DNA from 4 places in the Tindallia californiensis genome. Region 2 is predicted to be linked to each of the others. Evidence: riboswitches for the same ligand, from Rfam matches in the RefSeq annotation. Region 2 holds a riboswitch; each other region holds the start of a gene.
The links. Region 2 has a riboswitch for cobalamin ahead of BLV55_RS09565 (cob(I)yrinic acid a,c-diamide adenosyltransferase). Riboswitches for the same ligand answer to the same signal wherever they lie in the genome.

Region 1 (7,964 bases), on a different contig from region 2:
AAGCCATAGTTGATCCGGAAGTTCATGTAGTGGTGCAGACAGCGCCGGCTGTTAAACACACCTTGGGGGAATCCTTTGGAATGAAACCGGGGACGGATATATCGGGAAAACTGAATGCAGCCCTGAAAAAATTAGGTGTCAATCAAGTCTTTAGCACAGATTTTGCAGCCGATGTTACTATTATGGAAGAGGGAACTGAATTTATTCAGCGAGTAAAAAATGGTGGGAAATTACCGATGTTTACCTCTTGTTCTCCCGGTTGGATCCGTTATGTGGAAACGGAATATCCGCAGTTTACAGAGAATCTTTCTACCTGCAAGTCACCGCAGCAAATGATGGGAGCGCTTTCAAAATCTTACTATGCCAGCTTGAAAGGCATAGATCCTAAAAAAATATTTATGGTATCGGTGATGCCCTGTACCGCAAAAAAATATGAAGCGCAACGGGAAGAGATGGTAGTGAAAGGGATACAGGATGTGGATGCGGTGTTAACAACCCGGGAACTGGCCAGATGGATTAAGTTAGAAAAAATAGATTTCAAAAAACTAGCCGATGCACCTTATGATGACTTTCTTGGTGAACACACCAGTGCCGGCCGTCTTTTTGGAACGACAGGTGGTGTGATGGAAGCTGCTTTGAGAACCGTAGCTTGGACCTTGACAGAGGGAGCTTTTGACCGCCTTGACTATGAAGCTGTCCGGGGTCTGGAAAATGCCAAAGAAGCGTCCCTGGAAATAGCTGGTATGGAAGTAAAGGTAGCTGTTGTTCATGGAACGGCCGCTGCGAAAAAACTGTTAGAAAAAATTGAATCTGGCGAAAAAGCCTATCATTTTGTAGAGGTGATGGGATGTCCGGGTGGCTGTATCAATGGTGGTGGAGCGCCCTTAAAAGACTCTATGGCAATGATAAAAGATCGGATGGAAGGCATGTATCAGATGGATAAAAATGCTGCGATTAGGCGGTCTCATGAAAACCCACTGATAATGCAAATATATAAAAACTATTTAGGTGAACCAGGTGGGCACAAAGCTCATGAATTGCTGCATACACATTGAAGGTAGATCGGAAGAAATTGATTTTGGGGCCTGTTTTCTGAAAAAGGAAAAGAAGGAGTGGGACAATGTCGACGATAACAGAACGAAGAACGGAAACAGCTTCGCTAGCTAAAACAGCTGTATTACTTGCTTTAACCCTTATGTTTCAAATTGGACTTGCGTCCTTTGCTCAACCGGTGGTAGGCCCTTTGGTTAATATGACACTAATGCTTTCGGTATTACTGGTAAGTCCTGGAGCAGCCATCACGATTGGATGCATCACACCTTTAGCCGCTTACCTGCTAGGGATTATGCCCTTATTTCCTTTATTGCCGGTGGTGATGTGTGGAAATATAACGCTGGTGTTGCTTTTTCAGGGGCTTTACCCCCAACATCAGTGGCTGGCCGTGCTGTCTGCCAGTGTTGGAAAGTTTTTTATGATGGCTGTATTGATTCGATTAATGGCCTTTACCTTTTTTTCTGGTATTCCAACGCCTTTGATTGCCGCTTTTTCCATGCCTCAGTTTTATACAGCAATGATTGGTGGAGGTATGGCATTAGTGGTTTATCGATACCTGCCTCAAAATATCAAAAGCTGAAAAAAGCAACTGAGCGCCTGCTACCCATGGGTAGCGGGCTTTTCTTGCAGGTAAGGAAATAACCAGGTATCAATGATAACAGATGTAAAGCGTCGTTTGTAAAGCGTCGTTGCTTCTGATAGAATTGCAAGAATTGTGGTAAAATATAATGAATAAGTTTTTCTGGAAGATACGCTGTACCGGAGGTGTTTTAATGCCGATTGTTTCTGACGTAAAAACAACTTGCAAAAAATGCTATTCCTGTGTCCGGGGATGTCCTGTGAATGCCATACGTTTTGAGGGGGATCAGGCGGAGTTAATGAAAGAAGAATGTGTTCAGTGTGGATTTTGTGTCAATGTCTGTTCTCAGAAAAATAAAGTCATTCGATCAGACAGGAGTGCCGTTGAAAAATCTTTGAGAAACCGAAGAAATATTACCATTGCCATTTTAGCACCATCTATCGTAGCTGCTTTTGAAGAAGAACCGAATCGATTGGTGGGAGCGTTAAAAAAATTGGGCTTTGATCAAGTTTATGAAGTGGCACAGGGTGCGTCAATGGTAGCAAGGGAATATGCGAAACTCTATCGGGAGCCCATCTCAAAACCGATGCTCACCTCGCCCTGTCCGGTTATTGTCAATATGGTGGAACGCCATTATCCATCATTGATTCATCATTTAGCGCCTATTGTTTCTCCGATGATTGCGGTGGCCGATTACATTAAGAAACAACAAAAAGTAAGTTCAGATATTGTCTTTTTTGGGCCTTGTGTTGCGAAAAAAACAGAAATTGATAAAGAATACGCCCAAAATACGGTAGACTATGTCCTCTTGTTTTCGGAATTGAAAGCGATGTTTGATGAAAATGAGATAGATCCGGGAAAAGTAAGGCCGGCTGCTTTTAATCACTTTTACGAAGAATGTCGTGGGCAGGTTTTTCCTGTGGCAGGAGGGTTGTTAAAGGCGGCTGAAATCAGCACGGATATACTGAATAATAAAATCACGGTGGTAGAAGGCAAAAAAGAGGTGCTGGAAACTTTTCGGGCTATTGAGGAAGGTAAGTTGGAACCAATGCTGATTGATATTCTTTACTGCAAAGGATGTATTGATGGGCCGGACTTTTTTCACGATAACAGCTCTCTTCAATACCGGAAAAGAAAAGTCATCGAATTTGCGAATGAAAGCATCGCCAAAAGAGCCGGCGATCCGGAGAGACCGGTAAAAAAGAATAAAGTTCAAATTTCCAGAAGGGTGTATTACAAAACCCTTCAGCAACAACGAACAATCCCAAGTGAAGAAGAAATACGAGACATACTGGCAAAAAGCCAGAAGTATAGCAAAGAAGATGAGTTGAATTGTGAAGCTTGTGGTTATGAAACCTGTCGTGAAAAAGCGATTGCTGTCTATCGGGGAATCGCAGAACTGCAGATGTGTTTGCCTTATTTGTTAGGCCAAAAGGAAAACGAAGTGTATTACTATAAAAAAAGAGTGGAAAACTTTATGGAAAGCGTTAAGGAGATTGACGATCGGATCATAGGGCATTCGGATGCGATCAGAGCCATTAAAAATTTTATTGTCAATGCGTCAAAAACAAATTCCAATGTCTTGCTGTTAGGAGAAAGTGGAACGGGAAAAACCTATATTGCCAATAACATTCACCTTTGTGGGGAACGACGCAATGAAGCCTTTGTTCATATTAACTGCAGTGCGATTCCAAAAGAGTTGATTGAAGCGGAACTCTTCGGTTATGAGGAAGGTGCCTTTACAGGAGCCAGAAAAGGTGGCAGCACGGGTAAATTTCAGCAGGCAGACCGAGGAACTATTTTTCTCGACGAAATTGCTGATATGAGTCCTGCCATGCAAGCCAAACTATTGCAGGTTATTCAGGATAAAGAAGTACAACGGGTAGGTGGGCAGCAGACCATTCCTTTGGATGTCAAAATTATTACGGCAACGAACAAAGATTTGCAGGAAGAAATCAAGAAAGGAAATTTTCGGGAGGATCTATACCATCGCATCAATGTCCTGACTTTTACGGTGCCTTCTTTAAGAGAAAGACCGGAGGATATTCCTTTGTTAGTAGAGTATCTGATGGATAAGCTGACGAAAAAGTACCAATTACCGCTTAAAACCGTTAGCAAAGAAGCGATGAAAGTTTTATGCGAATATAAATGGCCTGGCAACGTTCGGGAACTGGAAAATTTATTGGAAAGGCTGCTCAATATGGTGGAGGGGAGTCAGATCAGAGAGAAACATGTGCCGCTGCACTTATGGAAAAATGAAAATATTAATCCTTTGGCCAATGAAGTGCAGCCTCTGGAAAATTTGTTGGAAAAAGTAGAAAAGGAAACCATTCTCAATGCTTTGAAGAGCACTAATAATAATCGAACAAAAGCAGCCAATCTATTGAGGGTATCACGATCTAATTTCTATGAAAAACTTAGGAAATATGGAATCGATTAATCAGCCTAAGACCGTCCTGGGATCTGTCGCCTCGGGCACATCTTTCGAAAACAAAGAAACTGGCAAAAGGCTGGCTTGACGGTGGGTCCGCTTCATGATAAGATGGGAACAACTAAATAATACTTGTATGGTGACCATTTTTTCAAATGGTTGAAAAGGGAAGAGAGGTGTAATTCCTCCGCGGTCCCGCCACTGTAATGCTGAGTCTCTGTAATTACCACTGTTGTCACAGGCAATGGGAAGGATACAGAAGACGGAGAAGCAGAGCCAGGAGACCTGCCATGTAAGACTCCGAAGTTCCTACGGGAGATAGGAAGGGGATAAGTGATATGTGAAACAAACAAGCCGTTTTGTCTTGTTTGTGATGGTGAAATTAATTACTTAAATCTCTTCAGTGGGACTGGAGAGATTTTTTATGTTCAATATATTAGGCTCAAGAGTAAGGAAAGAAGTTATGTATCAATGTGACTAAACAGCGGATGGGTGCGTTATCTGATCAATTTTTTCGAGAAATCAAAAAAATTGGTTGAATAATGCTTTTTGTCGTGCTATAATCAAAAACAGTACAACGGCGTACGAACATAATAAGCGATGAAGCTTGTAGTTTCCTTTTTTCGTTACAAAGGGAGGACTGCGAGCTTTTTTAGTGTAGGGGGCGTCGTTATGCAGGATGAAAAGCAAAGAATGGTACAGGAATATGTGCCTGGCAAACAAGTGACATTAGCTCATTTAATTGCAAATCCAAGAGAAGATGTATGTCAGAAACTGGGTTTAGTGGAAAGTGAGACAGGTGCCGTGGGAATTCTGACCATTACACCGAGCGAGGGGGCGATCATTGCTGGTGATGTAGCTACCAAAGCGTCTGATGTACGCATAGGGTTTTTAGATCGATTTAGCGGATCTCTAGTGTTAGTGGGCGATGTAGGAAGCGTGGAAGAAGCGATTCAGGAGGTACTTCACATGTTGGGGCAAGTACTTCACTTCACAACCACCGTCATGACTCGCTCATGAAAAAATCAATGATACTGGTTGGAACTCAGGGATCAGGTAAAACCACTTTAATTCAACGACTTTCCAATGACGAAATGGTGTATCGAAAAACCCAAGCCGTAGAATATCACCCGAAAATTATCGACACTCCAGGTGAATACCTGGAAAATCCACGATATTATCATGCCATTGTTACCTTATCTTTTGATGCGAAAATAGTCGCTTTTGTGCATGATAGTACCTCCAGAGACAACTACTTTCCGCCACAGTTTGCCAGCATGTTTAATCAATCAGTAGTGGGAATTATCACCAAGACGGATCATTCGGAAGCAGATGTAGTTCGCTCTGAAGGTTGGCTGAGAAAAGCAGGAGTAACCACTGTTTATCAGGTAAGTGCCTATTCCGGTGCAGGGATAGGGCAGGTTGCCGAGATCCTTTAAAAACAATCACCCAACAAATCGGAGGTTAATATGAGTAAGAGGATAGTCATTGCTGACGATGAACCGATTACAAGAATGGATGTAGCAGAAATGCTGCAAGAAGCAGGCTACGATGTGGTAGGCAAAGCTTCGGATGGATTTGATGCTGTGGAAATATGTAAAAAGCAAAGACCGGATCTGGCAATTCTGGATGTGAAAATGCCTCTTCTGGATGGGATTACTGCGGCAAAAAAAATAACGCAGGAAAATTTAGCAGGAGCTGTATTGTTATTGACTGCTTACAGCAGCGAATCCTTCATAGAAAAGGCAAAGCAGGCGGGAGTCTTGTCCTATGTTGTAAAGCCAGTGACAAAAGAATCGCTCTTGCCGGCGGCAGAAATTGCGATGCATAGAGGAAGAGAAATTGAAGACATTAAGAAAGCTCATGAAAAGACGGCCAGACGTTTGGAAGCAAGAGTATTGGTGGATCGGGCAAAAAGTGCCTTAATGTCACAAAATGAGATGTCAGAAGAAGCCGCCTATAATTATATTCGAAAAATGAGCATGGACAAACGTTGCAGCATGCAAGAAATAGCAAGTACTATTTTAATGAGCATAGAAGGATGAATATGAAACTAAGACAATTATGTGAAACCCATACCTGTTTAAATGAAAACGATATCATACAACTGGAAAAAGTAGCGGAACAATTGCAACTGATGGCCGACTTGTCTGGTGGAGACATCTTTATCGATGTAATGACCAGGGAAGCCGGGGTGGCAGTGGTGGTGGCGGAAGCGAAACCAAGTCAGGGAAAATCCAACTACCAGAGGTCGGTAGTAGGTGAACTGGCATACCGACATCATGAACCGGCAGCGATCCGAACATTGGAAATAGGCATGCCCACCAGAGATTTAAGAGCGATCACACAAGAAGAACAACGGGTAAGACAACATGTGGTACCTATCTTTAATGAAGCAAAGGAGACCATTGGCTGCTTAATTATGGAAAATGACATTTCTCAGGCTGAAAAAGAAAATGCTCAGATGAAAATGTTGACGGAAACCACGGAACAGCTAACGGAGACCTTGGTGGACACCTTACAGGAAGATATTTTACTACAGCCTTATCTGAACGATGGAATTGTTGTCTTTAATGGCAAAGGCATTTCACAGAAAATGAACCCGGTGGCAACACGGATGTACCGCTATTTAGGGTATCAGGAAGAACTGGTAGGTATTCCTTTTGATAATCTGGCTCTGGATGGAAGTCGGTTTAAGGAGTTGGCGGAGACAATCCATCTGAAAACCTCGGAAATTAAGCGGGGAGATATGATGATGGAAGTGAAATATGCTCCCTTATCAGATGAGAAGGATCACTTCAGTGGCTTATTAATGATTGTGAAAGACATCACAGAAGAGAAAAACATTGAAAGAAAATTGATTACCAAGTCTGTGGCAATGAAAGAAATTCATCATCGTGTGAAAAATAATCTACAGACCATCGCCAGTCTGTTAAGGCTTCAGTCCAGACGAACAGACTCGCAAAAGGCAAAACAAGCCTTGGAAGACAGCATCAGCAGGGTGATAAGCATTTCAGCTACCCATGAAATTCTGGCTCAGAGCGGGGTAGACGAAGTAGATCTTCGTACCATCATCGAACGGGCCGTATCTAATACCTTTGGATCTCTGGAAGAGGACTGTGAGATATCCTTGAAGATTACAGGCAGTCGGTTTCAAGTAAGTTCTGACTTAGCAACAACGGTAGCGCTGATTGTCAATGAACTGGTTCAGAATAGCATGAAATATGCTTTTCGGGAACGTGAAAAAGGCCTTATAGAGATCAATATTGAAAAGGGTATTATGTATTCCAGCGTGGTGGTAAGAGATGATGGCTTTGGATTTGATGCCGAAACCAGTACTTCCGGCAGCTTAGGTCTAAGTATTGTTAAAAGCATGGTGGAAGAAAAGCTAAAAGGCCGATTTACCCTTGTTTCCACAGAAGGGGGAACAAAGGCAATGTTTGACTTTAAGATGACAAGTGAATAACAACAGCATACAATGATGTATACTGAATGTATTTTAACAAAGACGTTAAAAAACTCTTGAACAGCAAGAGAGTTTTTTAACGTTATTTTTTTGCAAAGGAGATTTTGCGGTGGCACAACAGCTAAAAAGTGTTGGGATCGATGTCGGTACCAGCACGACTCAATTGGTTTTTTCCAGGATAACCGTAGAAAATACAGCGGCTGCCTGGACCGTTCCTACCGTTCAAATTACCCATAAGGAAGTGATCTATCGTAGTGAAATATATTTTACTCCACTAATCAGTGCTGAGGTGATTGATGCAGCTGCATTGAAAGACATCGTTGCTAAGGAATATCAACAAGGAAAAATGAAACCGGAGGAAGTAGATACAGGAGCCATTATCATCACCGGAGAGACAGCAAGAAAAGAAAATGCGGAGCAGGTACTTACCATGC
Region 2 (7,964 bases):
CCCCTCTTCCAAAAGAGGGGGGCTTTGTGAGTGCTGGTTATTTACTTAAAAAGATGAAAAAAACAGCTTGACAAAAGCATAAGAGCTGACTATACTAAGAGTGTACTAGCTGTACTACTTATAATAATACAGTGAATTTGTCCAGAGAGTCGGAAAAAATGTGAAACGAGGTGAATCAATGTTCGAACTGGATTTAAGGAGTCGAATACCCATCTATGAACAACTAGTAGAAAGGATTAAAGAAATGATTATTACAGAATTATTGAAATCTGACGAACAACTGCCTTCTGTTCGATCTCTGGCACAACAATTAACCATCAATCCAAATACCATTCAAAAAGCTTACCGGGAACTGGAAAAACAAGGATATGTTTATACGGTACAAGGTAGGGGAAATTTTGTTTCACCAGTAATGGAGAAAATGCAAAAGGAAAAGAAGGAGGAATTACGGCGAGAACTAAAAAAATTAATGGCGGAAGCTTTTTATCTTGGAATGGATCAGAAGGATATGCACCAAATGATCGATGAAGTGATGGAACAGCAAGGGGGAGGCGAAAAGAATGATTAAAATCAGCGGATTAATCAAACGCTTTGAAGATACGGAAGCATTAACGAGCTTAACCATGAAAGTCAATAAAGGCTCTATTTATGGGTTATTAGGTTCCAATGGAGCAGGAAAAACCACTCTGTTAAAAACCTTAGCAGGTATTTATCAGGAAGATGAAGGCGAAGTGCAGATTAGCGAGGAACCTGTTTTTGAAAATGAAAGTCTGAAACAAAGACTGATCATGGTTCCGGACACCTTGTATTTTTTCCCTGGTTTTACGGTAGAAGAAATGGCGGATTTTTACCGGAAAATTTATCATCGCTGGACAGAAGAACGATATCGACAGTTAGAAAGCGTTTTTGGTATCAGTCGGCAGCAAAAGATTCAAAAACTTTCCAAAGGGATGCAGCGTCAAGTAGCCTTTTGGCTGTCCTTATCAGTAATGCCAGACATTATGATTTTAGATGAACCTCTGGATGGTTTGGATTCGGTGATGCGTCAAAAGGTAAAAAACTTGCTGGTGCAGGACGTGGCGGAGCGGGAAATGACCATTATTATTTCTTCTCACAATCTGAGGGAAATGGAAGATTTTTGTGATCATGTCGGGATTTTGCATCAGGGAAAACTGCTATTGGAAAAAGACTTGGATGAACTTAAAAAAGACATTCATAAAATTCAGATAGCCTTTAAGGAAACGCCGCCGGAAGAGATGTTTCAGAAAATGAATATCCTTCATACAGAGAAACGGGGCAGTGTTCACCTGATGATTATCCGAGGAGTGAAGGAAAAGCTGATAGAAGAATTCAAAGCCTTTCAGCCGGTCATTGTGGATATCCTTCCATTAACCCTGGAAGAAATATTTATTTACGAAATGGGGGATCACGCCTATGAAGTGGATCAAGTCATTTTTGCATAAGGGTGTTATAGAAACTAATCTAAAACGCTTTGTGTGGGTAGGTGGCACTTATTTTATCCTGTTGATGTTGCTTTTGCCACTGCGGGTACTGATGACCCTGCCATCCATGGAAAACTACTATTTTAGTGATCAGATCTTTACAAGGATATATGCCTTTCAGGGCGAACCCTTTCAAATGTTTTTAATCCTTACCGTACCCTTGGTAACGGCGATTGTCATGTTTCAGTACCTTCAACAAAAATCGCCAACCGATTTTTTTCACAGCATTCCGCTGCCGAGAAAAACCTTGTTTTGGAGTAATCTTACCAGTGGGGTGTTGTTATGGTCGCTTCCTATTCTGGCAACCGGTGGGATCAGTTTTCTGATCCGAAGCTTTACGGAACTTCATCTTTATCTGGAGTCAGCAATGATCTGGCAGTGGATGGGCACCAGTTTGCTGATGAATGCGGTCATCTACTGTGCCTCCATTACGGTGGGCATGTTCTCCGGCGTCATTTTAGCGCAGGGAATCTTTACCTACATTCTCTTGCTGCTACCGGCAGGTATGTTGGTATTGATTGCGTACAATCTGAACAGTCTGTTGCATGGCTTTAGTGGAGACTTTTTAATGAGAGAAGATTATTTGCTGTTTTCGCCGGTGATCCGTACCTTTGGACTGTATGCGGATCTGCTTAGCCGGTCAGAAGTACAGGGATACCTGGTGGCATGCGTCATTCTCATTGCTCTTTCCAGAGTCTTGTACCAATACCGGAGAATGGAAAGATGCCGGCAAACCGTTGTTTTTAACGGAATTAATATGATTTTTCTGATGGGAATTACTTTTTGTGTCATGTTGACAGGCGGCTTATATGTTCAATTAGCCAGTCGTCATAACGGAATCTGGGTGTTTGTGGCCTACCTTCTTTTTGCCCTGTTGGGACATTTTATTGCCTTAGCCGTTCTCAACAAAAGCTTTCGGGTCTTTAACCGAAAAAGTGCTAAAAGTTTTGGGATTTACTTGTTGGTGGTAGGAGCAATCCTAATGGGAATTGTAACGGATATTACAGGTTATGAACAGCGTGTTCCGGATCCGGAGAAGGTGGAAGCCGCCTATTTTGACTGGGGTTTCTGGAGATATCATCATAAATGGGATGATTTGGACGAGGAAGGGATGGATTATCTTTACCGACATCCAGAAAGCATTGAAAAAATCATTGCCCTTCATGAAGCGATTGTGCAACAAAAAGAAGGAAGGTTTTTGCGGCATCCTTCCTATAACGGAGATTTCCGAGGCATATCCTTGGTGTATCACTTAGAAAATGGAAATCGTCAAATCCGAGAATATACGGTGCCTTACGAAGACTTTGAAAGCTATTTCCGTCCTATCCGTGAATTAGCGGAAGATAAAAAGATGGAATATCCGGTGCTGAGACTGGAAGCGGAAGACGTGTCTCATATTGAGTTTCGTTCCTATGAATTGGATAAACGAAAAATCCTGCAGCAGGAAGAAGCAAGAGAAGTACTGAAGATTATTCAACAAGAAATTGAAGAAGCGGATTACGATGTTTTATATGGTGAAAGCAGTCATCGACATCAGGGATCTCTTCGTGTCCGGCTGACAGATGGAAAAAGTAAGGCGATGGCTCCTTATTATGGCGGAGAAATCTATGTAGCCCGTCATCCGGAGTTTGAAACCTTAGAAAGATGGTTAAAAGATCAGGGCTATTATGAAGATGTTACCGTAGTGCCGGAGGATATTTATCAAGTATCGGTTCAGATGGTGCAAAATGAAGAAGAATGGGAACTGATGGATAGAAATGGTTTTATGGAAGTAGGGAATGGCATTATCACCAAAGAGAAGGAAGAGATTAAAGAAAGCTTAACCCGCTATGATCCTTTCTGGCGGCGGGATGACCATTTTCCGGTGTATGTGGTCGGTTTCTTTGACGAATTTGATAACCAGCTATTTATGGGAACCTTTGAATCAGGGAATTTACCAGAATTTATTTACCTTCAATAAAGCAATAAAGTAAAAGAGCTAAAAAAATCCTGAAGATCAGGATTCAATCATGATCTTCAGGATCTCGACATCTGTTTCTTTCATTCCAATTTTGGCCATCCGGCAAACACTGCGGATGGTCTCTTCAATATCTTCCTTTAAAAGACCGTCACCGGCTTCAAAATACTGATCTTTTTCTGCTAAGCGGAAGGACAGGATAGCCGCATCCACAGAAGAAGCGATTTTAGCGGCACAGGAAGCTTTTGCACCATCGCAGACAATGCCGGAGGTATTTGCCAAGGTGTTGGCAATGGATCTGGCAATGACAGGAAAAGATGCCTGATGTAAATAGGCAATAGCCGCTGTGGCACCACAAGAAGCACTGACCGCACCACAAAAAGCAGATAATTTGCCAATGCCGGTTTTGATATGAATAGAGATCAGATTACTGAGTGCCAGGGCTCGATACAGAGTTTCTTCCGGTACTTCCAGGTATTCAGCAAAAACAATGACGGGTAAAGAGACGGTTAGCCCTTGATTTCCACTACCGGAATTAATGACCACTGGCTTGGAACATCCACTCATTCGAGCATCCGAACCGGAAGCGGCATAGGCTTTTGCTTTGTTATCCACCGCATCTCCATAAAGTTCCAACAGGGTTTTGCCCACATTGGCACCATAAGGATTGGCAAGACCATCTTCGGCAATGGCTCGGTTCATAGTGACCTGATCCTCCAAGACGGGCTTTAGTTTTTCCGCATCTACCTGACGGATATAATCATAGATCCCTTGAATGCTTAAAAAACTTCGATCCACCTGTTGGTTTTGAGTGGCATTGACATCTATCGTAGATTCCTGTGGAAGAACCTGTTGGTTTTTAGTGATTTCAATAATACCGGTGTGACAGTCCTTTAAGGTAACACTGGCTTCTTCCTGTCCAGTACGAAGGAGAACTTTAATGTAGAGTCCTTCCACCCCTTCGGCCAGCTCCACCTGGCATATCTTCTTTTCCAGCTTCTCTTTTGTTTCCTGAATATGCTCATCCGTAACCAAAGTCAATACTTCCAGCTTTCGTGACGCTTCTCCCCCAACAGCTCCAAGAATGGCACTGGTTTCAATGCCTTTCATACCCGGTGTCATCGGTACGGTGACGCCTTTTACATTTTTAATGACGTTTCCACTGCATTCAACAATCATAGACTCCGGCATCTGTCCTAACACTTCCCGGGCTTTGGCGGCGGCATAGGCAATAGCAATTGGTTCCGTACAGCCTAATGCCGGTACCAGTTCTTCTTCTAATACCTGAATATATAAATCCTTCAATGGAAAACCCTCCTTTTCTCGTTCATCCTCTATTCTTATATAATTTTTGTAAGCTGTCAACAAATATTACCGAAACTGGTGGGAAATCCTTGAAAAAAGGGAAAAAAGAGGAAAAATGGAAAACAAGAATAGTGCTTGATTGCCCATTTTGAATATGATATGATACTTTTGTAACAAGACAATTTAATAACATTTGATGGTGTCTGTTTGATTACGAGAACAGATTAAAAGGGAAGATGGGTGAAAAGCCCACGCGGTCCCGCCACTGTAATGCAGAGCTATTAGTCATATCCACTGTTGAAACACAACAATGGGAAGGAGACTGATGTGCGATGAAGCTGAGCCAGGAGACCTGCCATGAAATGCTCCATATTTCTCACGGGAGATGAGAAGGAGAATAGGAAGCATCCGAAAAACCTTGTTTTTCTGGTTGTTCTTAACTGATGACTAATGATAACAATAGTTCAATAAACACTTCTCCCGGAATCTGGAGGAGTTTTTTTATGTCTGCGTTTCTGGAAAGAAAGTGGAAGGCCTGTCTCTGCAGAGTGCAGAAAGCAAGGAAATAAAAAGGGAAAGAGAAGCATAAAATAAAAAGTGTCAAAAGAAGCAGAAGGGAGGAAGGAAAGATGAAAATTTATACGCGGGGTGGCGATCAGGGAGAAACCAGTTTATGGGATGGTCAGCGAGTAACCAAAGACGAGTGTCGGGTGGAATGTTATGGAACCGTCGATGAGCTGAGCAGTTTTCTGGGCGTGGCTCGGGCCACTGTAAAAGATCAGGAAGTCAAAGAAATCTTAAAAGAAATTCAACAAGCATTGTTTATCCTAGGTGGTGAACTGGCAACCCGAAATCCGGAAAAAATGAGGGATACCATAACAGAGGAACAGGTGAAAAAACAAGAAGAGCTGATTGACCGTTATATGGGCCAGTTAGAAAAACCCTTAACCTTTGTAGTGCCTGGAGAAACCCTTTCCTCGGCACATCTTCACGTTGCCAGAACCGTATGCCGCCGTCTTGAGCGACGAATTATCTGGTTAATGCGGGAAGAAGAGATTAATGACTGTTTGCTGCGGTATGTGAATCGACTGTCGGATACCCTGTTTGCATTGGCAGTGAAAGAAGAAGGCTGTTAAAGGGCTTAGTAGCCGATAATGGATTTGCTGGATGGTAAAGGATTAGGTGGGGAGGTTGAGTTCGTTGGCAGAAAGAATAACATCATTAGAAAAATTGACTCATCGGGAGGCCAAATTGTTACAGCTGATACGGGAAACCCAGCATGGAGAAATGCGACTGATTATTCAGGATGGTCATGCCATTCGCATCGAAGACTGGAAAAAATCCATGAAACTATGAATGGTCGGAACGCCGGAGATTTGGAAAAGGATAATCGGGCCGATCTCTGGTGTTCTTTAGCTTGCCTTAAGACAAAGAAAGAAGGGTGAGGTTGTTGAGTGTGATGGAAATCGTTGCTAATCCCTTTCTTTTGATTGGGATATGTGTACTGGCAGGTCATTTGATGGGTCAAATAGAAGTGAAAGAAGTAAAGTTAGGTAGTTCAGCCGTGCTATTTGCGGGGATACTGATCAGTTATCCACTCATCAGCTATCTGAAAATAGCAGCGGTTCAATTGGTTCCAGAAAACGGGCAACTGATACCAGGTTCGCTGTTTCATTTAAGCTTGATGATTTTTATTGCTTCCGTTGGCTTAATGGCAGCAAAACATATTCGGCTGGTGATTCGCCAATATGGATATCAATTTTTACTATTGGCGTTAGCCATCACAACAGCCGGGGCATCCGCCAGCTATTTTTTTATGAATTTTATGTATCCAACCTTGAGAACGGCCATTCTTGGTACGTATGTAGGAGCGTTGACCAGTTCGCCTGGCTTAGCAACGGCCCTTGAAATAACAGGAGTTGAAGGTGGTGGAGAGCAATCCATGGTTGGCCTTGGTTACTCTATTGCCTATATCCCCGGTATTATGGCGGCGGTTATCTTTGTGCAACTAATTTATCGAAATCATAAGAGAAGCAGAAAAAATGACATAAACCAGGAAAGAACAGAAGCAAAAATGAGCAAGGAAGAGAGCGAGAGCATTGAAAAAGGTCAGAGAGCTGAAGGATGTTTTTGTATAGCATCTTTTTCCTTCGTTTGCGTGACCGGCATCATCCTTGGAAATATTTCTTTTTATATGGGATCATTTTTGGGTACCTTTTCCTTAGGGACGACGGGTGGTGTTTTAATAAGTGCTTTGCTGCTGGGCGACAAGAAAAAATTGGGTCCTTTTATTTTCCTGATGGAAGATAGCCAACTGGGGGTTTTGCGTGACACCTCTTTAAACTTGTTTTTAGCTATCGTAGGGCTTAATTATGGGTATCAGGCACTGCACATGCTGAAGGAGGTCGGAGTTTCCTTATTATGGGTGGGAACTATGACGGCCGTAGTCAGTATATTGGTCGGATATCTGGTAGGAAAGCATTTATTAAAGCTTCCTACGGTTTATCTTGTAGGAGGAATTTGTGGTGGAATGACCAGTACACCGGGACTTGCTGCTTCCATTGATGCGTTTGAAAGCGATGAAGTAACCGTGGGCTACGGAGCGGCTTACCCCTTTGCACTATTGCTGATGATTCTATATACCAATATTTTATATCGATAAAAGAACGGAGGCTTAGCGATGAACATTCATGAATATCAGGCAAAATCCATCTTAAAGAAATACAACATAGCTGTACCCCGTGGATTTGCGGTTCACACAGCAGAAGAGGCGGAAGAATCAGGCTGGAACATTCAAACGGATATGGCCGTTGTGAAAGCACAAATTCATGCTGGCGGTAGGGGAAAGGCTGGCGGAGTGAAAGTGGTAAACAGCCTTAAAGAGGTGAAACAAGCAGCGGAATCCTTATTGGGAAAAAAGCTGGTCACTCATCAGACCGGACCGGAAGGCCGAGAAGTAAAAACCCTGTTGATTGAAGAAGGCTGCGATATCCTAAAAGAATATTATGTAGCTGTAACCTTGGATCGGGAAGCATCCCAGGTAATGATCATTGCTTCTGAAGAAGGAGGAACGGATATTGAAGCCGTAGCCGCTGAAACTCCGGAACGGATTCACCGTGAACTCATTGATCCGGCTATAGGTCTAGCGGATTTTCAGGCCCGGCGGTTATGTGATGCTATCAAAATCCCTTTGGAGCAGG
Region 3 (7,964 bases), on a different contig from region 2:
ACACTTAGGGATCAACGCGGTTGACGCCAGTGTTATGCTGACAAATGCTATCAATTGCATCAAAGCAGACCCAGACGTATCTCATTCTATTAAAGTAACTCGTTTGAACGCTGGAGGTGATACCTTTAATACCATTCCCGATAAAGCAACTTTAACAATGGATATCAGGGCACAAACTAATGAAGTAATGGAATCGATTCTTGAAAAAGTGAAGCTAGCTGTTGAGCATAGCGGAAAGCATTTAGGAGGTGTCGGAGAAATTACCAGTATTAATGGTTCTCCAGCCGCTGAATATGACGCCCATATGGTCGCTTTGGCTAAAAATGCTATCATGGAAGAATTAGGAGAATCTTTAGAAGCAATCAGCACACCAGGAGCAGAAGATTTTCATTTTTATACGCAACGCTTAGGGGTCAAAACGGCCTATATCGGTCTTGGCGCTGATCTCTCACCAGGGTTACATCATCCAGAAATGAACTTTCATCAGGATGCTTTGATCAATGGCGTCAACTTATTATTTAATATGACAAGAAAAAAACTAATGTAATCAAGCAAAATCAAATGCCATTATATTTCATATTTCATACCAAAAAGGAGTGTCTGTAATGACCGCCAAAGAAAAAACTCACAAGAAATTTCAGGTGCCTCATACCTATACATTAATTATGATTTTTGTCATCTTTGCCGCCTTGTCTACTTATATTATTCCCGCAGGCGAATACACCATGACAGAAGACGAAACGCTGGGGATTACCTTAATCGATCCCGATAGTTTTGCATTCGTTGAGAAAAATCCAGTTGGACTTTTTACATTCCTTACTTCTATTCACCAAGGAATGGTAAATGGCGCTAATGTTATTTTTCTAGTGTTTCTGGTGGGTGGCTTTTTTCAGGTAATTAATGATACCGGAGCCTTAGATGCAGGAATCCGTGCTGCTATTGAAAAACTTCAGGGAAAAGAGTTGATGGTGATCCCTTTCATTATGCTTATCATGGCTATCTTGGGCATGTTAGGCATTGTCATCAATGCGGTTATTGCCTTTATTCCAATAGGCGTAGTATTAGCAAAACGGCTTAAACTAGACCCTCTCGTCGGTATGGCCATTATGTACCTGGGAGCTTACTCCGGCTTCGCCATGACTCCTATGGGACCTTTCAACACAGCTATCGCACAAGAAATTGCTGGAGTACCTATTTTCTCTGGTTTCGGCTATAGAACGACTGTGATGGTGGTCGTATTCATCGCTACCGTTATTTACGTCATGCATTATGCTAAAAAAATACGGGTAAACCCAGAAAAAAGCATCCTGGGCCAAGTAGATTTCGAAGTCAGCCAAACCGCTGAAGACATTCATTTCAACTTCTCTCATGCTATTATTCTAACAACTTTAGCTATTGGCTTTGCAGGATATGCTTATGGCTCAACCAGCCTTGGATGGGGACTAGATTACCTCAGTGGTATTATGCTCGGTGTCGCTTTAATTACAGGTGTTGTAGCAAAAATACATCCAGACGAAATGGCAAAATCTTTTATCAAAGGAGCTCAATCCATGGTGTTTGGTGCTCTGGTCATCGGGTTTGCCTCTTCCATCACTATTTTGTTAACGGATGGACGAATTATTCATACGATTATCCACGGAATGTCTATTCCTCTAGGAGCCGTAGGGCCTATTTTTTCATCGATAGGCATGTTTTTAGCCAATCTTCTGTTCAACTTTTTCGTACCATCCGGTTCTGGCCAGGCTTATGTGGTCATGCCCCTTCTTTCACCCATGGCTGATGTTGTGGGAGTATCTCGACAAGTAGCTGTATCAGCTTTTCAATATGGTGACGGGATTTCAAATATTATCATCCCTACATCCGGCGTTTTAATGGGCGCCATAGGAGTTGCTAAAATCCCTTACGAAAAATGGTTAAAATTTGTTATGCCTATTTTCGGTATATGGACTGGAATCGCTGTATTATCTATTGGATTTGCAACCTTGATCGGCTGGAGTTAAAGCAAAGCCCCTTCTGCAAAAGCAGCGGGGGTTTTTCTTTTGGATTTAGATCCAAGACCGAGAAAGTAAATATGAATACTTCCCGTAAAGGGATTGTTGCTTACTTTGTTTTCTACCTGAAAAATATCCCTAATGACATGTTCCTGCAGTACCTGCTCCGGACTTCCAAAGCTTTTAATGGTTCCTTGATGCAAAAGAATGATTTTATCACAATAGCTAGAAGCAATGTTTAAGTCATGAATGGCGGATAAAATACTAATATCCAGTTCTGAAATAATTTCCATGACTTCTATTTGGTATTTAATATCTAGATGATTTGTCGGTTCATCAAGAATTAACAACTCTGGCTTTTGCGTTAAACTTCTGGCAAACAAGACCCGTTGTTTTTCTCCACCGGACAAGGTCGTAAAGCTTCTGTTGGAAAATGCTTTCATCCCCACTTTTTCAATCATTTCATCGACAATCATGTAATCCGCCCGAGAATAGTTTTCGAAGGTTTTTTTATGCGGAGCTCTTCCCATTGCCACCATTTCTCGAACCGTAAAATCAAAATCAATGGTAGATTCCTGTTTTAATACCGCCATCTTCTTTGCGGTTTCTTTTTCTGACAAGGTACTGATATCCTGATGATCCATCAAAATAGTTCCTTTATCTGGACGCAGTGTTTTATAAATGGTTTTTAATAAGGTGGATTTTCCGCTCCCGTTTGGACCAACGATCCCGATAATTTCTTTGTTTTCTACTGCAAAACTAATGTCTTCAATAATTGGCGATCCATCGATTGATAGTGACAGGTCTTTTACAGAAACCATCATTTAGAGCCACCTCCAAAGGAGTAGTCATTCTTTCTAAGCAGCCAGATAAAAAATGGCCCTCCAAATAAGGCCGTAATGGTGCCTATAGGCATTTCTTCCGGCGCAAACAAGGTTCTAGCCAGCACATCTGCCCATATAAGAAACACAGCACCTAACAATGCCGATAAAGGAAGTACTTTTTTATGATCCGCTCCCACTAAGAAACGGGTTACATGAGGCACCATTAACCCTACAAACCCTATAGCACCACTAATTGCCACCATAATTCCTGTTGTCAGGGCCGTCACCACTAATAGCATTTTGCTAAGTTGATGGGTATTCACTCCAAGAGTGATAGCTGTTTCTTCCCCCATTAACAAAATATTAAGCATTCTGGATTGGTAAAAAAGAAAAAGAAAGGTACCGATAACGGCTATCAAAGGAATCCATAAATGAGACCATTTAGTACCACCTAAACTTCCCATCATCCAAAAGAGCGCATTGCGGATTCCTTCTTCTCTTGGTGCTGTCATAATAATAATATTCGTTAGTGCATTTAACATGGCCGAAAGAGCTATTCCAGACAAGATAAGCCGAACAGGCAATACTTTTCCTTTTACTTGCGCCAGCATAAAAATAAACAGAACCGCCGCAAGAGCTCCTGCAAAGGCAGCAAAAGAAATCGCCATTTGTCCGAAAAACCGGAAGAATCCTAATACAATCACTAAGGTTGCGCCAACGGAGGCTCCGGAAGACACGCCTAAAATATAGGGATCTGCCAACGAATTTCTCAGAAGCGCCTGCATAGTAACTCCTGACAGCGACAGTCCGGCACCAACGATGGCTGCCAGAAGAACTCTCGGAAACCGAATATCCCATACAATGTGTTTTTGCGCTGTTGTCCAGTCTTCTTCCAGCAATGGTTCCAACACCGCGAACTGACTAAAGGCAATTTCCCACACGGTTCGAAACCCAATAGAGACGGGTCCAATAGCTACAGCCAAGGTAACGGAACCCACCAATAAGACCAAAAACAATATCGATAATTTTGGCATCGAAATCGATTTTTTCATCTAGACAGCTCCCTTTAAAACTGTTCTGGATAGAACCCTTCAGCTAATATCCGAAGGGCATCTACATTGCGCGGACCCTCAAAAACACTGGGAAGTGGCAGGATGACAAAACGTTGGTTTTTCACAGCATCCACCTCCTGCATAAAGGGGTTAGTAAGCAGTTCATCGATTTTCTCTTCTGCCGTTTCATCTCCATAGTCATTGATCACAATAACTTCTGGATTGCGGTCTACGACTTCTTCCCAATTAACACTTCCCCAGTTATTGGCAATGTCATCAAAAATATTTTTACCACCAGCCATTTCAATCAGGGTTGTTTGCAGGGATTGTCCCGCCGTAAATACCGCGTCTCCACCCATATCAAAAACAAGAACTTTCACCGGTTCTTCTATTTCTCCCAATTGTTGCTGAATCGTTTTCATCTCCTGTTGCATTTCACTGACAATAGCAATTGCTTTTTCTTCCACATCAAAAATCCTGCCCAAGTTCAGAAAGTCTTCATAGACATCATCCATGGTTGCTCCATTTACCAAGGTTCCTTTTACCGCATAGGCATGAATTCCATAGGTTTCCATTTCGTTCACAGAAGCTGTTCCATTTGCACCAAAGGCACTGTCACGCCCATATACAAAGTCCGGCTCAGCGCCTAACAAAACTTCCATAGAGGGATATCTTTCGGCTAACACAGGGATACGGTCAAAATCATCCTTGAATTCCGGCAGGATTTCAGCGTTGTTAAAAGCCGTTCCTACAATACGGTCTCCCAAGCCTAAGGTAAATAATATTTCGGTTGTATGAACATTCATACTGACAATTCGCTCTGGCACTTCGGTAATGCTTAAGGTTCTATTAAAATTTTGGATCGTCACCGGTTGATAATCCGTTATTGTTTCTTTGGAGTCCGTTTGAACTTCTCCTTTTCCGCACCCTATAAAAAGCAGGATTCCCATCATTAGTAACAGAGACAGCCATTTTTTCTTCATTTTCATTCTCCTTTTTTAGGGCATTAAAAAAAGCCCCTTAATTATTAAGAGACTTCCCATCTTAGTTCTCTTTACCTACTTTCCCCTTGTCGCTTTACGCATGTTTTCATTTAAGGCAGGTCTCCTGGCTTGCGTTTCTTCCTCCTCCCAGCCTTCCCAAATTTCTTCAGTGGCATCTTAGGGATTCGTCTTCGCTTACAGTGGCGGGTCCGCGCCGGACTATAACCGGTCTTTCCTATTCTCCTCCTTTTAAGAGGCACCTTAAGGATTTATAATTTATTTATCTATTCATCCTATCATAGGAAGATTATGAAAACAAGCTATTTCTTATCTTTAACGAAGTCGATCATCCAGCACTACCTTATTCCTTCCGGATTTTTTCGCTTCGCAAAGAGCTCCATCTGTCAAATGACATGATTGCCTTCAAATTGCCGGTTCAGAATGTCAGTGGGGACGGGGACAACTCAGCCTGAGGTAACTCAACCCGTCCTTACTGTTCTGTTCCGAACCGTCCCTTTGTGTTCTTGCCTTCCCCTGTGTGTGTAGAAAGTGATGTTACCCATAATTTAAGGAAATTCGATGTTCCGGACAGACACTAGCACACAGTCCGCAACCTGCACATTTTTCTGTATTCACCGTATAAGAAAGGTCGTTATGTATGATAGCTCTGTTCAAACAAGCCGATTTGCAATGGCCCATACAATGATTGCAGTCTTCCTTTTCCTTTATAAAAGCTACTAATGGTTCTTTCGGAATCTCTTCAAAGGACAACAAGGATTCTAGTGCCTTTCCCCGAACTTCATCCAAGCTCTCAATATTCAGGTTTTTCATAAGGTCTTCCAGTTCCTTCAGAATGGTTTTCAGGTGGCTGTACCCATGAATCATCAATGAACTGCACAACTGAACCGTGACGGCACCAAGCATGGAAAACTCCAAAACATGTTCTCCCTTACTCACGCCTCCGACCCCAGAAACAGGCAGATTAGTTGCCTGTACCATCGAAGCCAAAGCCGCAAAAGCGATAGGACGTATTCCTTCCCCAGAATATCCACCATAGGTAGGCAGCAAGGCTTTTCTTGTATAAAGATCTACTCCGGGGATAGCCCTCACCGTATCGATGCCACTTAACGCCGCTGCACCACCCCGCTTAGCCTCTCTGGCCAGTTTTCCGATATTTAACACATTGGCAGAAAGTTTTACTATCACTGGAATATTCACGCTTTCTGTTAATGCTTTAGTAAACACATAAAGTCCTTCAGGAGAATCAACAATCCCGTCAATGCCTTCTCCATGAGGTGAAAAAAGGCTCATTTCAATTGCATCCACTCCGTAGGATTCAACTTTTTTACCAATGTAGGTTATTTCAGAGGCTGAATGCCCTAAAATGCTTCCTATCACCACAGCTCCCCGATCCTTAGCATAAGTAATTTCCTGCTCCCATTTTTCCAAAGAATAGTCGCTGTATAATTCAATATTGTACAGACCTTTTTCTTTATACATTACCCTGGGCTTCACATTAGGGCGAATCTCGTTTACGATGGTTTTTGTAACAACCGCACCTGCTCCTTGTTCCATAGCCTTTACCATTCCTTCACCAGTACCGGTTAAAGGGCCTGCAGATACGATTAAGGGGTTGTTTAAGTTCAAACCAATAAATTTCGTTCTAAGGTCCATAACGTCCCTCCTAATTGAATATTTCTTGTAAACGATCGTCCTGACCACAGGATCTTCGTATTTTCAACTTTGGTTGCAAATAAATTTCCGGCTGAGCTTCTTCTGTTTTCCTTCCGTCCTGAAGATTCTCAAACAATAATCTAGCCGCCATTAATCCCATTTTATGCACTGGCTGAGAAACGGTAGTAAGTTTTGGTTCTACATAAGCGGTGGGTTTAATATCATCAAAACCCATCACCGCTACTTTATGGGGAATAGAAATTCCTTTTCGTTTAAGGGCTTCCATTGCTCCAATGGCCATCAGATCATTCCCTGCAAAAATAGCCTGAGGCATTTCCTCTTTGCTTAATAACTTATTAGTGGCAATAGACCCCCCTGTAATATCTTCTCCACCAATAAGAATTAAATCTAGGTTAGGAGTCACACCATATTCTTTAAGGGCATTTTTATACCCTTCAATCTTTTCATCATCTACCGGGTGATCCTTTTTGCCCTGGATCATTGCAATTCGTCGGTATCCAATATCTAGCAGATGCTTCGTTGCGATATAGCCTCCCATCTTATAATCCGTATATACCGTTGGTATCCCAAGACCACTTCGGTTTCTGCCTAGGTGCACCATTTGAATCTTATCTTGCTTCATTTTCAGAAGTTTTTTATCAGATAATTCTGAAGCTACCAAAATTAATCCGTCCACCCTTTTTTCCATTAAAAGACTTACATGTTCTGTTTCTTTTTCTAAGCTTCCTTCTGTATTGCATAGAAACACAGAATATCCTTTTTCCCGAGCTACTTTTTCAACCCCCTCGGCAATTTCCGGGTATAAAGGATTCGTTAGCCCAGGTATTAAGAGACCAATGGTTCGGGAGCGATTTAAGTTTAATCCTCTGGCAAACGCATTAGGCTTATAGTTCATCTCCTTCATAATCTTTTCCACATGGGCTTTTCTTGCTGGAGCCACGGTTTCCGGATGATTAAGCACTCTGGAGATGGTCGCCACTGATACGCCTGCTTTTTTTGCAACCTCCTTTATGTTCGCCATCGTTTCTCTCCTTTTTTTCATTCTAGTTATGGCTATTATACCATTTCTAGCGCTTTCTCCCTACCTAAGGGATCAACAGGATTTTTAGTGATGCTCGTCATCGAATCTACAGGAATCTCAGCAGCGATAATGATCCGATAGAAAAAGCCTCACCATAATCATGTCAGGCTTTTTCGTTCATTGGATCAACTACTTATTAAAAGAGTGCTTTTTTGACAGCAGGTGTTGCTTTTGCAATGACTTTCCCTCTAGTAACATTATAAAGCACTTCCTTTTTTTCATTTAATACATGATAAAAATCTTCTCCGTTCAAAATCAAAAAGCTGGCCGGATTCCCTTCGGCAATTCCATAGTCTTTCCCTAAGTGCAAGGTCTTTGCCGCATTATAGGTCACCAAC
Region 4 (7,964 bases), on a different contig from region 2:
GCAACTTTAATACACGAATCATATTGCGAACAGGCCATCCTGGCGAAGCACCGGAAGAAAAAGTGATTACAGATTACGATGTGAACGATTACAAGCTAAAAACCGAGTTAACCAAACAAAAATTATTTACCAGCATTTATTCGGCTCTGCGTTCCTATCGAGATATTACTTTATTGGAAAAAAACAAAACCGCTCTGGAGAGAATTGTAAAAGTAAGTAATAAACTCTTTTCGCAAAATTCTTTAGACGATTTTTTGAGCACTTTATTAGATGAGCTGGAAATGTTTTATCTAAAATATAGCGAGCCGGATTCCCATTGTGAGCATTTAAAGCCGGAAGGGTTTATTTATGAAAAAACAGGTGACGACTATCGGTTAATCACCGCCACCGAAAAGTATAAACATCATATCAACAAAGACCTGTCAACAATTGAGGAACTGAAAGATCTTTATATTGTAATGAAACATCTACACCCAGACAATAACAATATGATTTTCTTAGAGCATGGGTTTCTTTTTTATAATAAAGGCCAACGTGGCACCCGTTTTTATTTTTTTGTAGAAACCGTAGAAGGTGTCTACGACTATCATATTATTCAACTTTTCCTTAATAATTACGCCCTTGCTCTAGACAATTTTCACTTAAACCAGTTGGTTGTCCGAAATCAAGAAGCCATTATTTTCACTTTGACCGAAACCATTGAACGTCATAGCCACGAAACCTCCAATCATGTCCGAAGAGTATCGAGTATGATGAAAGAACTCTCTCTTTTATATGGACTTGACGAAACCGAAACCGAAGACATTCGAATTGCCAGCGCCCTCCATGACATTGGTAAAATTGGCATTGGTGATGCCATCCTTCAAAAACCTTCCAGGCTCACCGTTGAAGAGTTTGATAAAATAAAAGATCATACCAGGATCGGTTACAACATTCTCAAAAATGTCGATTATTATCTCTTTAAAATTGCCGCAACCATTGCCCATTACCATCATGAAAAATACGATGGTACCGGTTATCCGCAAGGATTAGCAGGTGAACGTATTCCTCTCTACGGAAGGTTGATGGCAGTGGTGGATGTTTTCGATGCCCTTGTTAGTAAGAGATGTTATAAAGAAGCCTGGGCTTATGAGGACGCCATGGATTATCTTAAAAGTCAGGCTGGCACCCATTTTGATCCCGAAATAGTAAGGATTTTCACAGATAACAAGCGTCAATTTATCGATATTGTAGAAAAAAACAAGGAATAGCCGTAGGGAGGGATTCTTTTGAAAAGTCTTATTGATCGAATACCTGGAGCTATCAGCAGCAAGAGGGAGAATCTTTTCTTGAAAACAGCCTTTTTACTCATTATTATTCTTTTTACGATTTCGAATATCGTGAGTTTTTTATCTGAATATCGAAGCCAGATTTATCAATTAGAAAATGAAATTGATAGCATCGTCGAACTGTCTGAAAATACACTTTCCAGCAGTCTATGGGCTTTTGACCGAGGCACCATCACTTCTACAGGAAATGCCTTAAAAAACAATCAGCATATGATTTTAGTACGCATAAGCGATTTTAATGAACGGGAAGTTTTTTATCATCAAGTTTCTGAGGACCCTATTCCAGAGGAACATATGATTTATCGTTCTTCTATCATTAGTTATAGTTCTCGTCCTATCGGAATCCTTGAATATGGCTATACCCCTTTTTACATTCAAAAAGAACTTCGTCAGGCACTTTTTAGAAATATTGTCCAGTTTTTGATTATCCTTCTATTGCTTTGGCTGATTTTTATTAAGACCTCCAAAGGCATCATCAAAGAGCTAGAAGAAAGGGTTGAAAAAAGAACCCAGGAACTCCAAGCCGCTACCAATCATATTATTCAAATGGATAAAATGGCTTCTCTTGGAGAAATTGTTGGTGGGGTTGCTCACGAAATCAACACTCCCCTTGGAGTCTCTTTATCCTCTCTTTCTTATATCAATTCCATTCATCAGGATATGCTTCAGTCTCTAAAGGATTCCACCATGACCAAAGGAGACTTAAAAAATTATTTTGTTGAAATGGAAGAAAGCTTGGAAATCTTAGAGAATAATCTTAATAGAAGTGCTGACTTGGTTCAAAGTTTTAAGCAAGTGTCCATTGATCAAAAGGTTGATCAATTGGATTCGGTCAGCCTTTATCCTTATTTCGAAATGATTATTAAAAGCCTCAAACATGAATATAAGAATGGCAATCATCGAATCGATCTGATTGGAGAAAAAGAAATTAGTATCAATACCTATCCCGGTGCTTTATCACAAATCATTTCAAACCTTATTATGAACTCTATTAAACACGGTTTTGGAGATACAACAAACGGAATCATTACCATTGAACTTAAAGCAGATAAAGACGATGTCACCATCCTTTATCAAGATAATGGTCAGGGAGTAAAGGAAGAAGATCAGCCTAAAATATTCGATATGTTTTATACCACCGACCGAAAAGGAGGAGGCAGTGGCTTGGGTTTAAGCATTGTTTATAATCTGGTGCATCACAAACTAAACGGAGAGCTCCATTTCAGCAGTGAGCCTGATCAGGGAGTTTTATTTGCTATTCTCCTTCCTAAACAACAACCATCCTAATAACCAGGAGGTGTCTTAAATGTTACGAAAAAGTGCTTTTATGATAGTTTTTCTCAGTGTTATGGTTATCCTTTTCCTAGGGTGTAACAATGCTCAGCATGAGCCCTCTCCAGAAAAAGTATCGGATAAAAAGCTTCCCAAGCACCATCGGCCTACCTTCCATCTGATCACAGCCGATCTGCCACCTTTTTGCATCGAAGCGACGAATAGCGGGATCCTTGTTGATTTAGCCAGAGAAGTGGCAAAAAAGCAGAAATGGATTTTCTGGTAGAATTCCAACCTTGGTCAAGAGCCCAGGAAAGCGTCAGCGAAGGGAAAAATCTTTTCATTCTACCTTTAGGCAGAATCGATGAAAGAGAAGAGCATTTTGTATGGATCAGCGAAATCATTGATTACGATATTTCGTTTCTTTCAACGGATGGTGTTTCTCATACGCTGGAAAGTGCAAAATCCTTGGAAAATGTGATGGTGCAGCAAGGGACCACCTTCGAAGAATTTCTGTTCGCTAATGGTTTTACGAATGTATGTGGATCACCCGATACCAAGGCTAACGCTGAGATGCTTTACAATGATAGAGGTCAAGCCTGGTTGATTCCTGAATGGGAAGGACTCTGGATTTGGAATCACAAAGGATTTGATCAGGAAATTAACCTTGGGCCGCCGGTTATGAACACTATTGCATGGCTGGCCGCCTCAAAAGACAGCGATCCAGCTTTGATTGATACTGTTTCCACTGCATTAGAAGAAGTGCTGGAAGAAAACCTGTTGGAAGCTATTGTGGCGACCTATACTCAGCCCAACGAAGAATCCGAGGAACAGGAATAAGGTGTCTCACAATCCTCTCTCCCACCTCTTGTCAACCCATGGATCTTTCACGTGAACCGAGAAAAAAATGATCGATAAAGGACCCCTGCAATTTTATCCAGCATCCGCCAAAATTACGTTATCCTTAAAAAAAGGTACTAAAAGTTCCTATATCCGGAACTCTTAGTGCCTTTTTTTATTGACGCTTCTGTCCCTATTTGCTATGATAAGAAATTGGAGTGTATCTCCAACAAATAAGCAAGAAAAGAGGTGAACTTTTTCATCCATCCATTCTAATACAGTGAAGACAGACAGGAGGCATCATAATGAAGTTTAAAGGTAAATTAACAGCGGTCCTTTTAATTGCGTTTGCTGTAATGATTGCTGCTACTTCTATGATTGGTTATTTTAATGCACGAAATATTTTAGAAGAAGGTGTTTATGCCGATGGAGAAGCTGAGGCAGAGTCTCTGGTACAGTATATTGAAGCCTGGCTCGGACAAAAGGTAGCTTCTGTAGCTACTTTAGCCGGAATCGTAGAAGATCCTTTTATCATGGACAGATTATTGGAAGAGACTCTGGAGTCCGATTACTTAAAACCTACAGGTTTTGATGAGGACATGGTGCATTACTACCTGGGTTTTGTGGATGGCACCTTTATTACCGGTAGTGGCTGGGTTCCACCGGAGGACTATGACATGACCCACAGGCTTTGGTATATGGAAGCAAAGCAAACAGGTAAACCAAGCGTTACAGAAGTATATCAAGATTTGAATACCGATCAATATATGGTTTCTGCCACAGCACCCTTTTATGATAGCAACCAACAGTTTACCGGTGCCGCTGTCAGTGATATTTATTTAGATACATTAACCCAAACCATTGCTGAAGTAGAGATAGGCGAATCTGGTTATGGTTTTCTCGTTTCCCAAGATGGAACGGTTCTAACCCATCCTTCTGAGGAATTAATCAACACCAATTTTAATGATCATTCTTTTTTTGACACCATCTATCAGGAAGCCGTAGAAAAAGAAAGAGGTGTCCAGCATTACCGGGAAGGCGGCATGAATAAAATTCTTTTTCATCAAAAGGTAGCTTCTACTGGCTGGGTTTTGGGGGTTGTTCTTGATGAAGACGAGGTCTACCAGCCACTAATTAGTCTTCGGAATCAGTATATGCTTATTGGCGGTCTGGGAATGCTACTTGTCATCCTGCTGTCTGTCGGCATTGCACAAAAAACCGTAGCTCCTATTAAACATATTTCTCAAGCAATGGACCGACTAGCTCAGTATGATCTAACAGAAAATCAAGCTCATGCAAATGATTCCTTTCAGAACCGAACAGATGAGATTGGCGATATGACCCGCTCCTTGATCACCCTGCAGGAAAATTTTGCAAAGTTGGTAAAAGACATCAAAGGTCATTCCCAACAATTGGCTACTTCAGCAGAGGAATTGACAGCTACCAGCCAACAGTCTTCCACCGCTTCCCAGGAAGTGGCAAAAACCATTGAAGAAATCGCCAAAGGTGCAACAGATCAGGCGCAAAATGTGGAAACGGCTGTACAGAATGTAACTGAAATGGAAAATTCCCTCACCCAAAATAAGGAATATGTGCTTTCCGTTAAAAATATTACCGAAGAAATCCAACAACAAAAGGATAAAGGCATCGACGTAATGGATAAGCTGTCCGCCACCATGGATCGAAGCGGTCAGTTGATAGGCGTCATGAGCGAAGCCGTTCAAAGCAACCAGGCCAGTGCCGATAAAATCGATAATGCCAGCAGCATGATTCAGGCCATTGCCGATCAGACCAATTTACTGGCACTAAACGCTGCCATCGAAGCCGCCAGAGCCGGTGAGCAGGGTCGAGGATTTGCGGTGGTTGCTGAAGAAATCCGAAAACTGGCGGAAGAGTCAAACACCTTTACTGGCGAAATCAAAGGCATCATTGAAGAACTTAAAGAAAAATCCCAGACAGCCGTGCAGGCAATGGGTGAAATCAATGAAGCACTGAGTATCGAAAGAGTTAGTAAAGACGAAACCGAAACACAGTTTTCTAACATTGCCGATGCCGTAGAAAAAGCCGGTATCCTGGTAGAGAAACTGACAGCCTCTAGCAATACCATCGAAACCAACAAAGATCATCTGGTTCAGATTATGGAAAATCTATCGGCTATTTCAGAAGAAAATGCAGCGGGAACAGAAGAAGCTTCTGCTTCCGTCGAAGAACAAACCGCTTCTATGGAAGAAATTTCCAGTGCCACAGAGGTCTTATCTGATATGGCCGCCAAAATGGATACCGCCATGTGGGTATTTAAGCTGTAAGCATCCGCTTAAATACCTGGCCGCCAGTTCCATCCCGTTGACAGGATCTTTCATAAAGGGTACACTATTATCATCTTTTCAGGTGCCCTTATCCTCAACAGGATACAAGGGAGAATAGGAAAACTGGTGAAAAACCAGTGCGGACTCACCACTGTAAGCGAAGACGAATCCCTAAAGTGTCACTGGAGAAATCTGGGAAGACTGGGAGGAGAATGATGCGCGAGCCAGGAGACCTGCCTTGAAAAAGACGACGCAGAACCTTTGCGTTTTTTTTAGGAAGACTTAAGATGAGAAAGTCTCTTAGTAGCCATGCTAAGGGGCTTTTTTGATGCCCTTAGCATGTAGTAGCATCCTCCATCTCCACTCTTAAAAAGAGAAAAAAAGACGAAAGAAGGGAATGTACCATGATGAAACAAAGAAAAGAAATATTATGGACCGTGATGTTTCTCGGGCTTATGAGCTTTTTACTCTTAGCCGGATGCCATGGCGGATCAACGGATGCTGATTCGGATACCTCACAGGAAGTTGAACTCACTCAGGAAGTTGAAAAGGATCTCTATGAAAAAGAGGTTGTGTTGGCTGGTCCAAGAGATGTCGCCCCAGGTCCGGAGGATGCTTTTTACATGAGCTCCATTTTATCCGTATGGGAACCTCTGGTAGCCATCGGACCCGATCAGCAACCAGCTCCTAAGCTGGCAACCCATTGGGAACGCAACGAAGATGCTACGGAATGGATTTTTCACCTAAAGGAAGGTGTCACTTTTCATGACGGTCATTCTTTTGACGCGGATGCGGTCATTGCCAATTATGATCGCTATTCAAACATGCATGGAAAAAGTTCCTCCTTCTACACCTTCCATTTCGATGCTGTATATCCCCATTTTGAATCCATCGAAAAAATAGAGGACCATCAGGTGAAAATGATTTTCTCAGAACCTTTTGCCTTGCTTCCTTATAATATGGCTAATTTTGGCAGTGCCATGTATAGTCCGGATTCCTTTGACGAAACAACGGATTTTACGACGATTGCTCAGGGAACAGGTCCTTTCAGGCTGGTGGAACATGAAAGGAACCAATATGTAAAGCTGGAAGCCAACGAAGATTATTATGGCGAAAAAGCTCAGGTGAAAAATATTCAAATTCGAATTATTCCAGATCCACAGACTCGATTTGCTGCCTTAAAAGCCGAAGAAATCATGGGCGTTTTAGATTTGGGCGCTTTAACACCAGAATTAACCAAACAGTTATTGGACGATGATCGTTTTGCCCTTTCTTACCAGCCATCAACCATTTCTCATTACTTGTCTTGTAATGGAACACGGTTTCCTTTTAATGATCCGAAGATGAAAAAAGCCCTTAGTTTAGCCATTGACCGAGAACTGCTGGTGCAAGAGTTTTATAACGGTTATCCAGAACCTACCGTCAACATTCTCAACGCCGCTTCTCCCTTTGCTAAACCCATTTCTCCAGTCTATGATCCAGAAAAAGCCAAGACCTTGGTCACAGAAGTCCTTGGTGATCAAACACCGGAACTTGAAATTATTGTTCCTTCCTGGGCCTTAGACCGGTACCCTTATAAAGAACAGGCGGAATACCTGCAATCCGTCTTATCGGAACTTGGCTTGCCTTCCAGCATCAGCATCATGGATGGTGCCGCTTTTCGAGAGCGTCAGTCACAGGGAGACTTTGATATCTCTTTGCATATTCAAGGATTGCCAGATCTAAACCCAATGACCATTTTTAACCGATTTATGCACAGTGAAGGAAGTACCAATATTGCTTATAGTTTGGGTTTTTCCAATGAACGTGTAGATGAATTGCTGGCTCAGCTAGCTGTTGAAACAGAGCTGGATCTCATCAAAGAAGCCGTTAATGAATTACAAACCATTTCTGCCGAAGATATTTCCACCCTGCCGATGTTTCATGATGTAACCTTGGCACCGCATCATAAATCCCTTAAAAATTATGAAGCTACCGTTTATGGAGTGGATTTACCCGGCATTTCCTGGAGATAGCCATGACCTATGCCCTTCCTTATGCTTTGAAAAAAATAGTATTGGCCCTGCCGGTTTTAATCGGAGTTTCGGTAATTGCCTTCCTGCTGGGCGTGGTCGCTTTAGGTGACCCGGCCCGGGAGGCTTTAAGTGCCGACGGAGTGAGTACCCCTACTCAGGAGGAAATTGACGTAAAAAGAATAGAACTGGGCCTTGACCAGTCA

Region 1: linked by a shared signal. The riboswitch ahead of eutS (ethanolamine utilization microcompartment protein EutS) and the one ahead of BLV55_RS09565 (cob(I)yrinic acid a,c-diamide adenosyltransferase) in region 2 are both predicted to bind cobalamin.
Region 3: linked by a shared signal. The riboswitch ahead of BLV55_RS13745 (ABC transporter substrate-binding protein) and the one ahead of BLV55_RS09565 (cob(I)yrinic acid a,c-diamide adenosyltransferase) in region 2 are both predicted to bind cobalamin.
Region 4: linked by a shared signal. The riboswitch ahead of BLV55_RS12980 (ABC transporter substrate-binding protein) and the one ahead of BLV55_RS09565 (cob(I)yrinic acid a,c-diamide adenosyltransferase) in region 2 are both predicted to bind cobalamin.

What each region holds. Positions count from the first base shown of each region.
Region 1 is NZ_FNPV01000003.1:394,062-402,025, reverse strand. Features, by position in the region: gene BLV55_RS05875 (NADH-dependent [FeFe] hydrogenase, group A6) at 1-1,055, shown strand, start outside; gene BLV55_RS05870 (ECF transporter S component) at 1,121-1,633, shown strand; gene BLV55_RS05865 (sigma 54-interacting transcriptional regulator) at 1,827-4,073, shown strand; cobalamin riboswitch at 4,185-4,371, shown strand; gene eutS (ethanolamine utilization microcompartment protein EutS) at 4,737-5,084, shown strand; gene BLV55_RS05855 (EutP/PduV family microcompartment system protein) at 5,081-5,503, shown strand; gene BLV55_RS05850 (ANTAR domain-containing response regulator) at 5,534-6,109, shown strand; gene BLV55_RS05845 (sensor histidine kinase) at 6,112-7,530, shown strand; gene eutA (ethanolamine ammonia-lyase reactivating factor EutA) at 7,640-7,964, shown strand, end outside.
Region 2 is NZ_FNPV01000006.1:111,324-119,287, reverse strand. Features, by position in the region: gene BLV55_RS09585 (GntR family transcriptional regulator) at 179-568, shown strand; gene BLV55_RS09580 (ABC transporter ATP-binding protein) at 561-1,463, shown strand; gene BLV55_RS09575 (DUF6449 domain-containing protein) at 1,435-3,462, shown strand; gene BLV55_RS09570 (L-cysteine desulfidase family protein) at 3,499-4,764, opposite strand; cobalamin riboswitch at 4,945-5,138, shown strand; gene BLV55_RS09565 (cob(I)yrinic acid a,c-diamide adenosyltransferase) at 5,394-5,900, shown strand; gene BLV55_RS09560 (DUF2292 domain-containing protein) at 5,965-6,120, shown strand; gene BLV55_RS09555 (aspartate-alanine antiporter-like transporter) at 6,224-7,426, shown strand; gene sucC (ADP-forming succinate--CoA ligase subunit beta) at 7,445-7,964, shown strand, end outside.
Region 3 is NZ_FNPV01000012.1:4,825-12,788, forward strand. Features, by position in the region: gene BLV55_RS13725 (amidohydrolase) at 1-547, shown strand, start outside; gene BLV55_RS13730 (YfcC family protein) at 606-2,000, shown strand; gene BLV55_RS13735 (ABC transporter ATP-binding protein) at 1,997-2,815, opposite strand; gene BLV55_RS13740 (FecCD family ABC transporter permease) at 2,812-3,867, opposite strand; gene BLV55_RS13745 (ABC transporter substrate-binding protein) at 3,882-4,850, opposite strand; cobalamin riboswitch at 4,948-5,129, opposite strand; gene BLV55_RS13750 (4Fe-4S binding protein) at 5,406-6,524, opposite strand; gene BLV55_RS13755 (LacI family DNA-binding transcriptional regulator) at 6,535-7,566, opposite strand; gene codA (cytosine deaminase) at 7,763-7,964, opposite strand, start outside.
Region 4 is NZ_FNPV01000010.1:87,690-95,653, reverse strand. Features, by position in the region: gene BLV55_RS13005 (response regulator) at 1-1,250, shown strand, start outside; gene BLV55_RS13000 (sensor histidine kinase) at 1,269-2,615, shown strand; gene BLV55_RS12995 (hypothetical protein) at 2,635-2,886, shown strand; gene BLV55_RS12990 (type 2 periplasmic-binding domain-containing protein) at 2,871-3,440, shown strand; gene BLV55_RS12985 (methyl-accepting chemotaxis protein) at 3,746-5,746, shown strand; cobalamin riboswitch at 5,810-6,001, shown strand; gene BLV55_RS12980 (ABC transporter substrate-binding protein) at 6,151-7,761, shown strand; gene BLV55_RS12975 (ABC transporter permease) at 7,764-7,964, shown strand, end outside.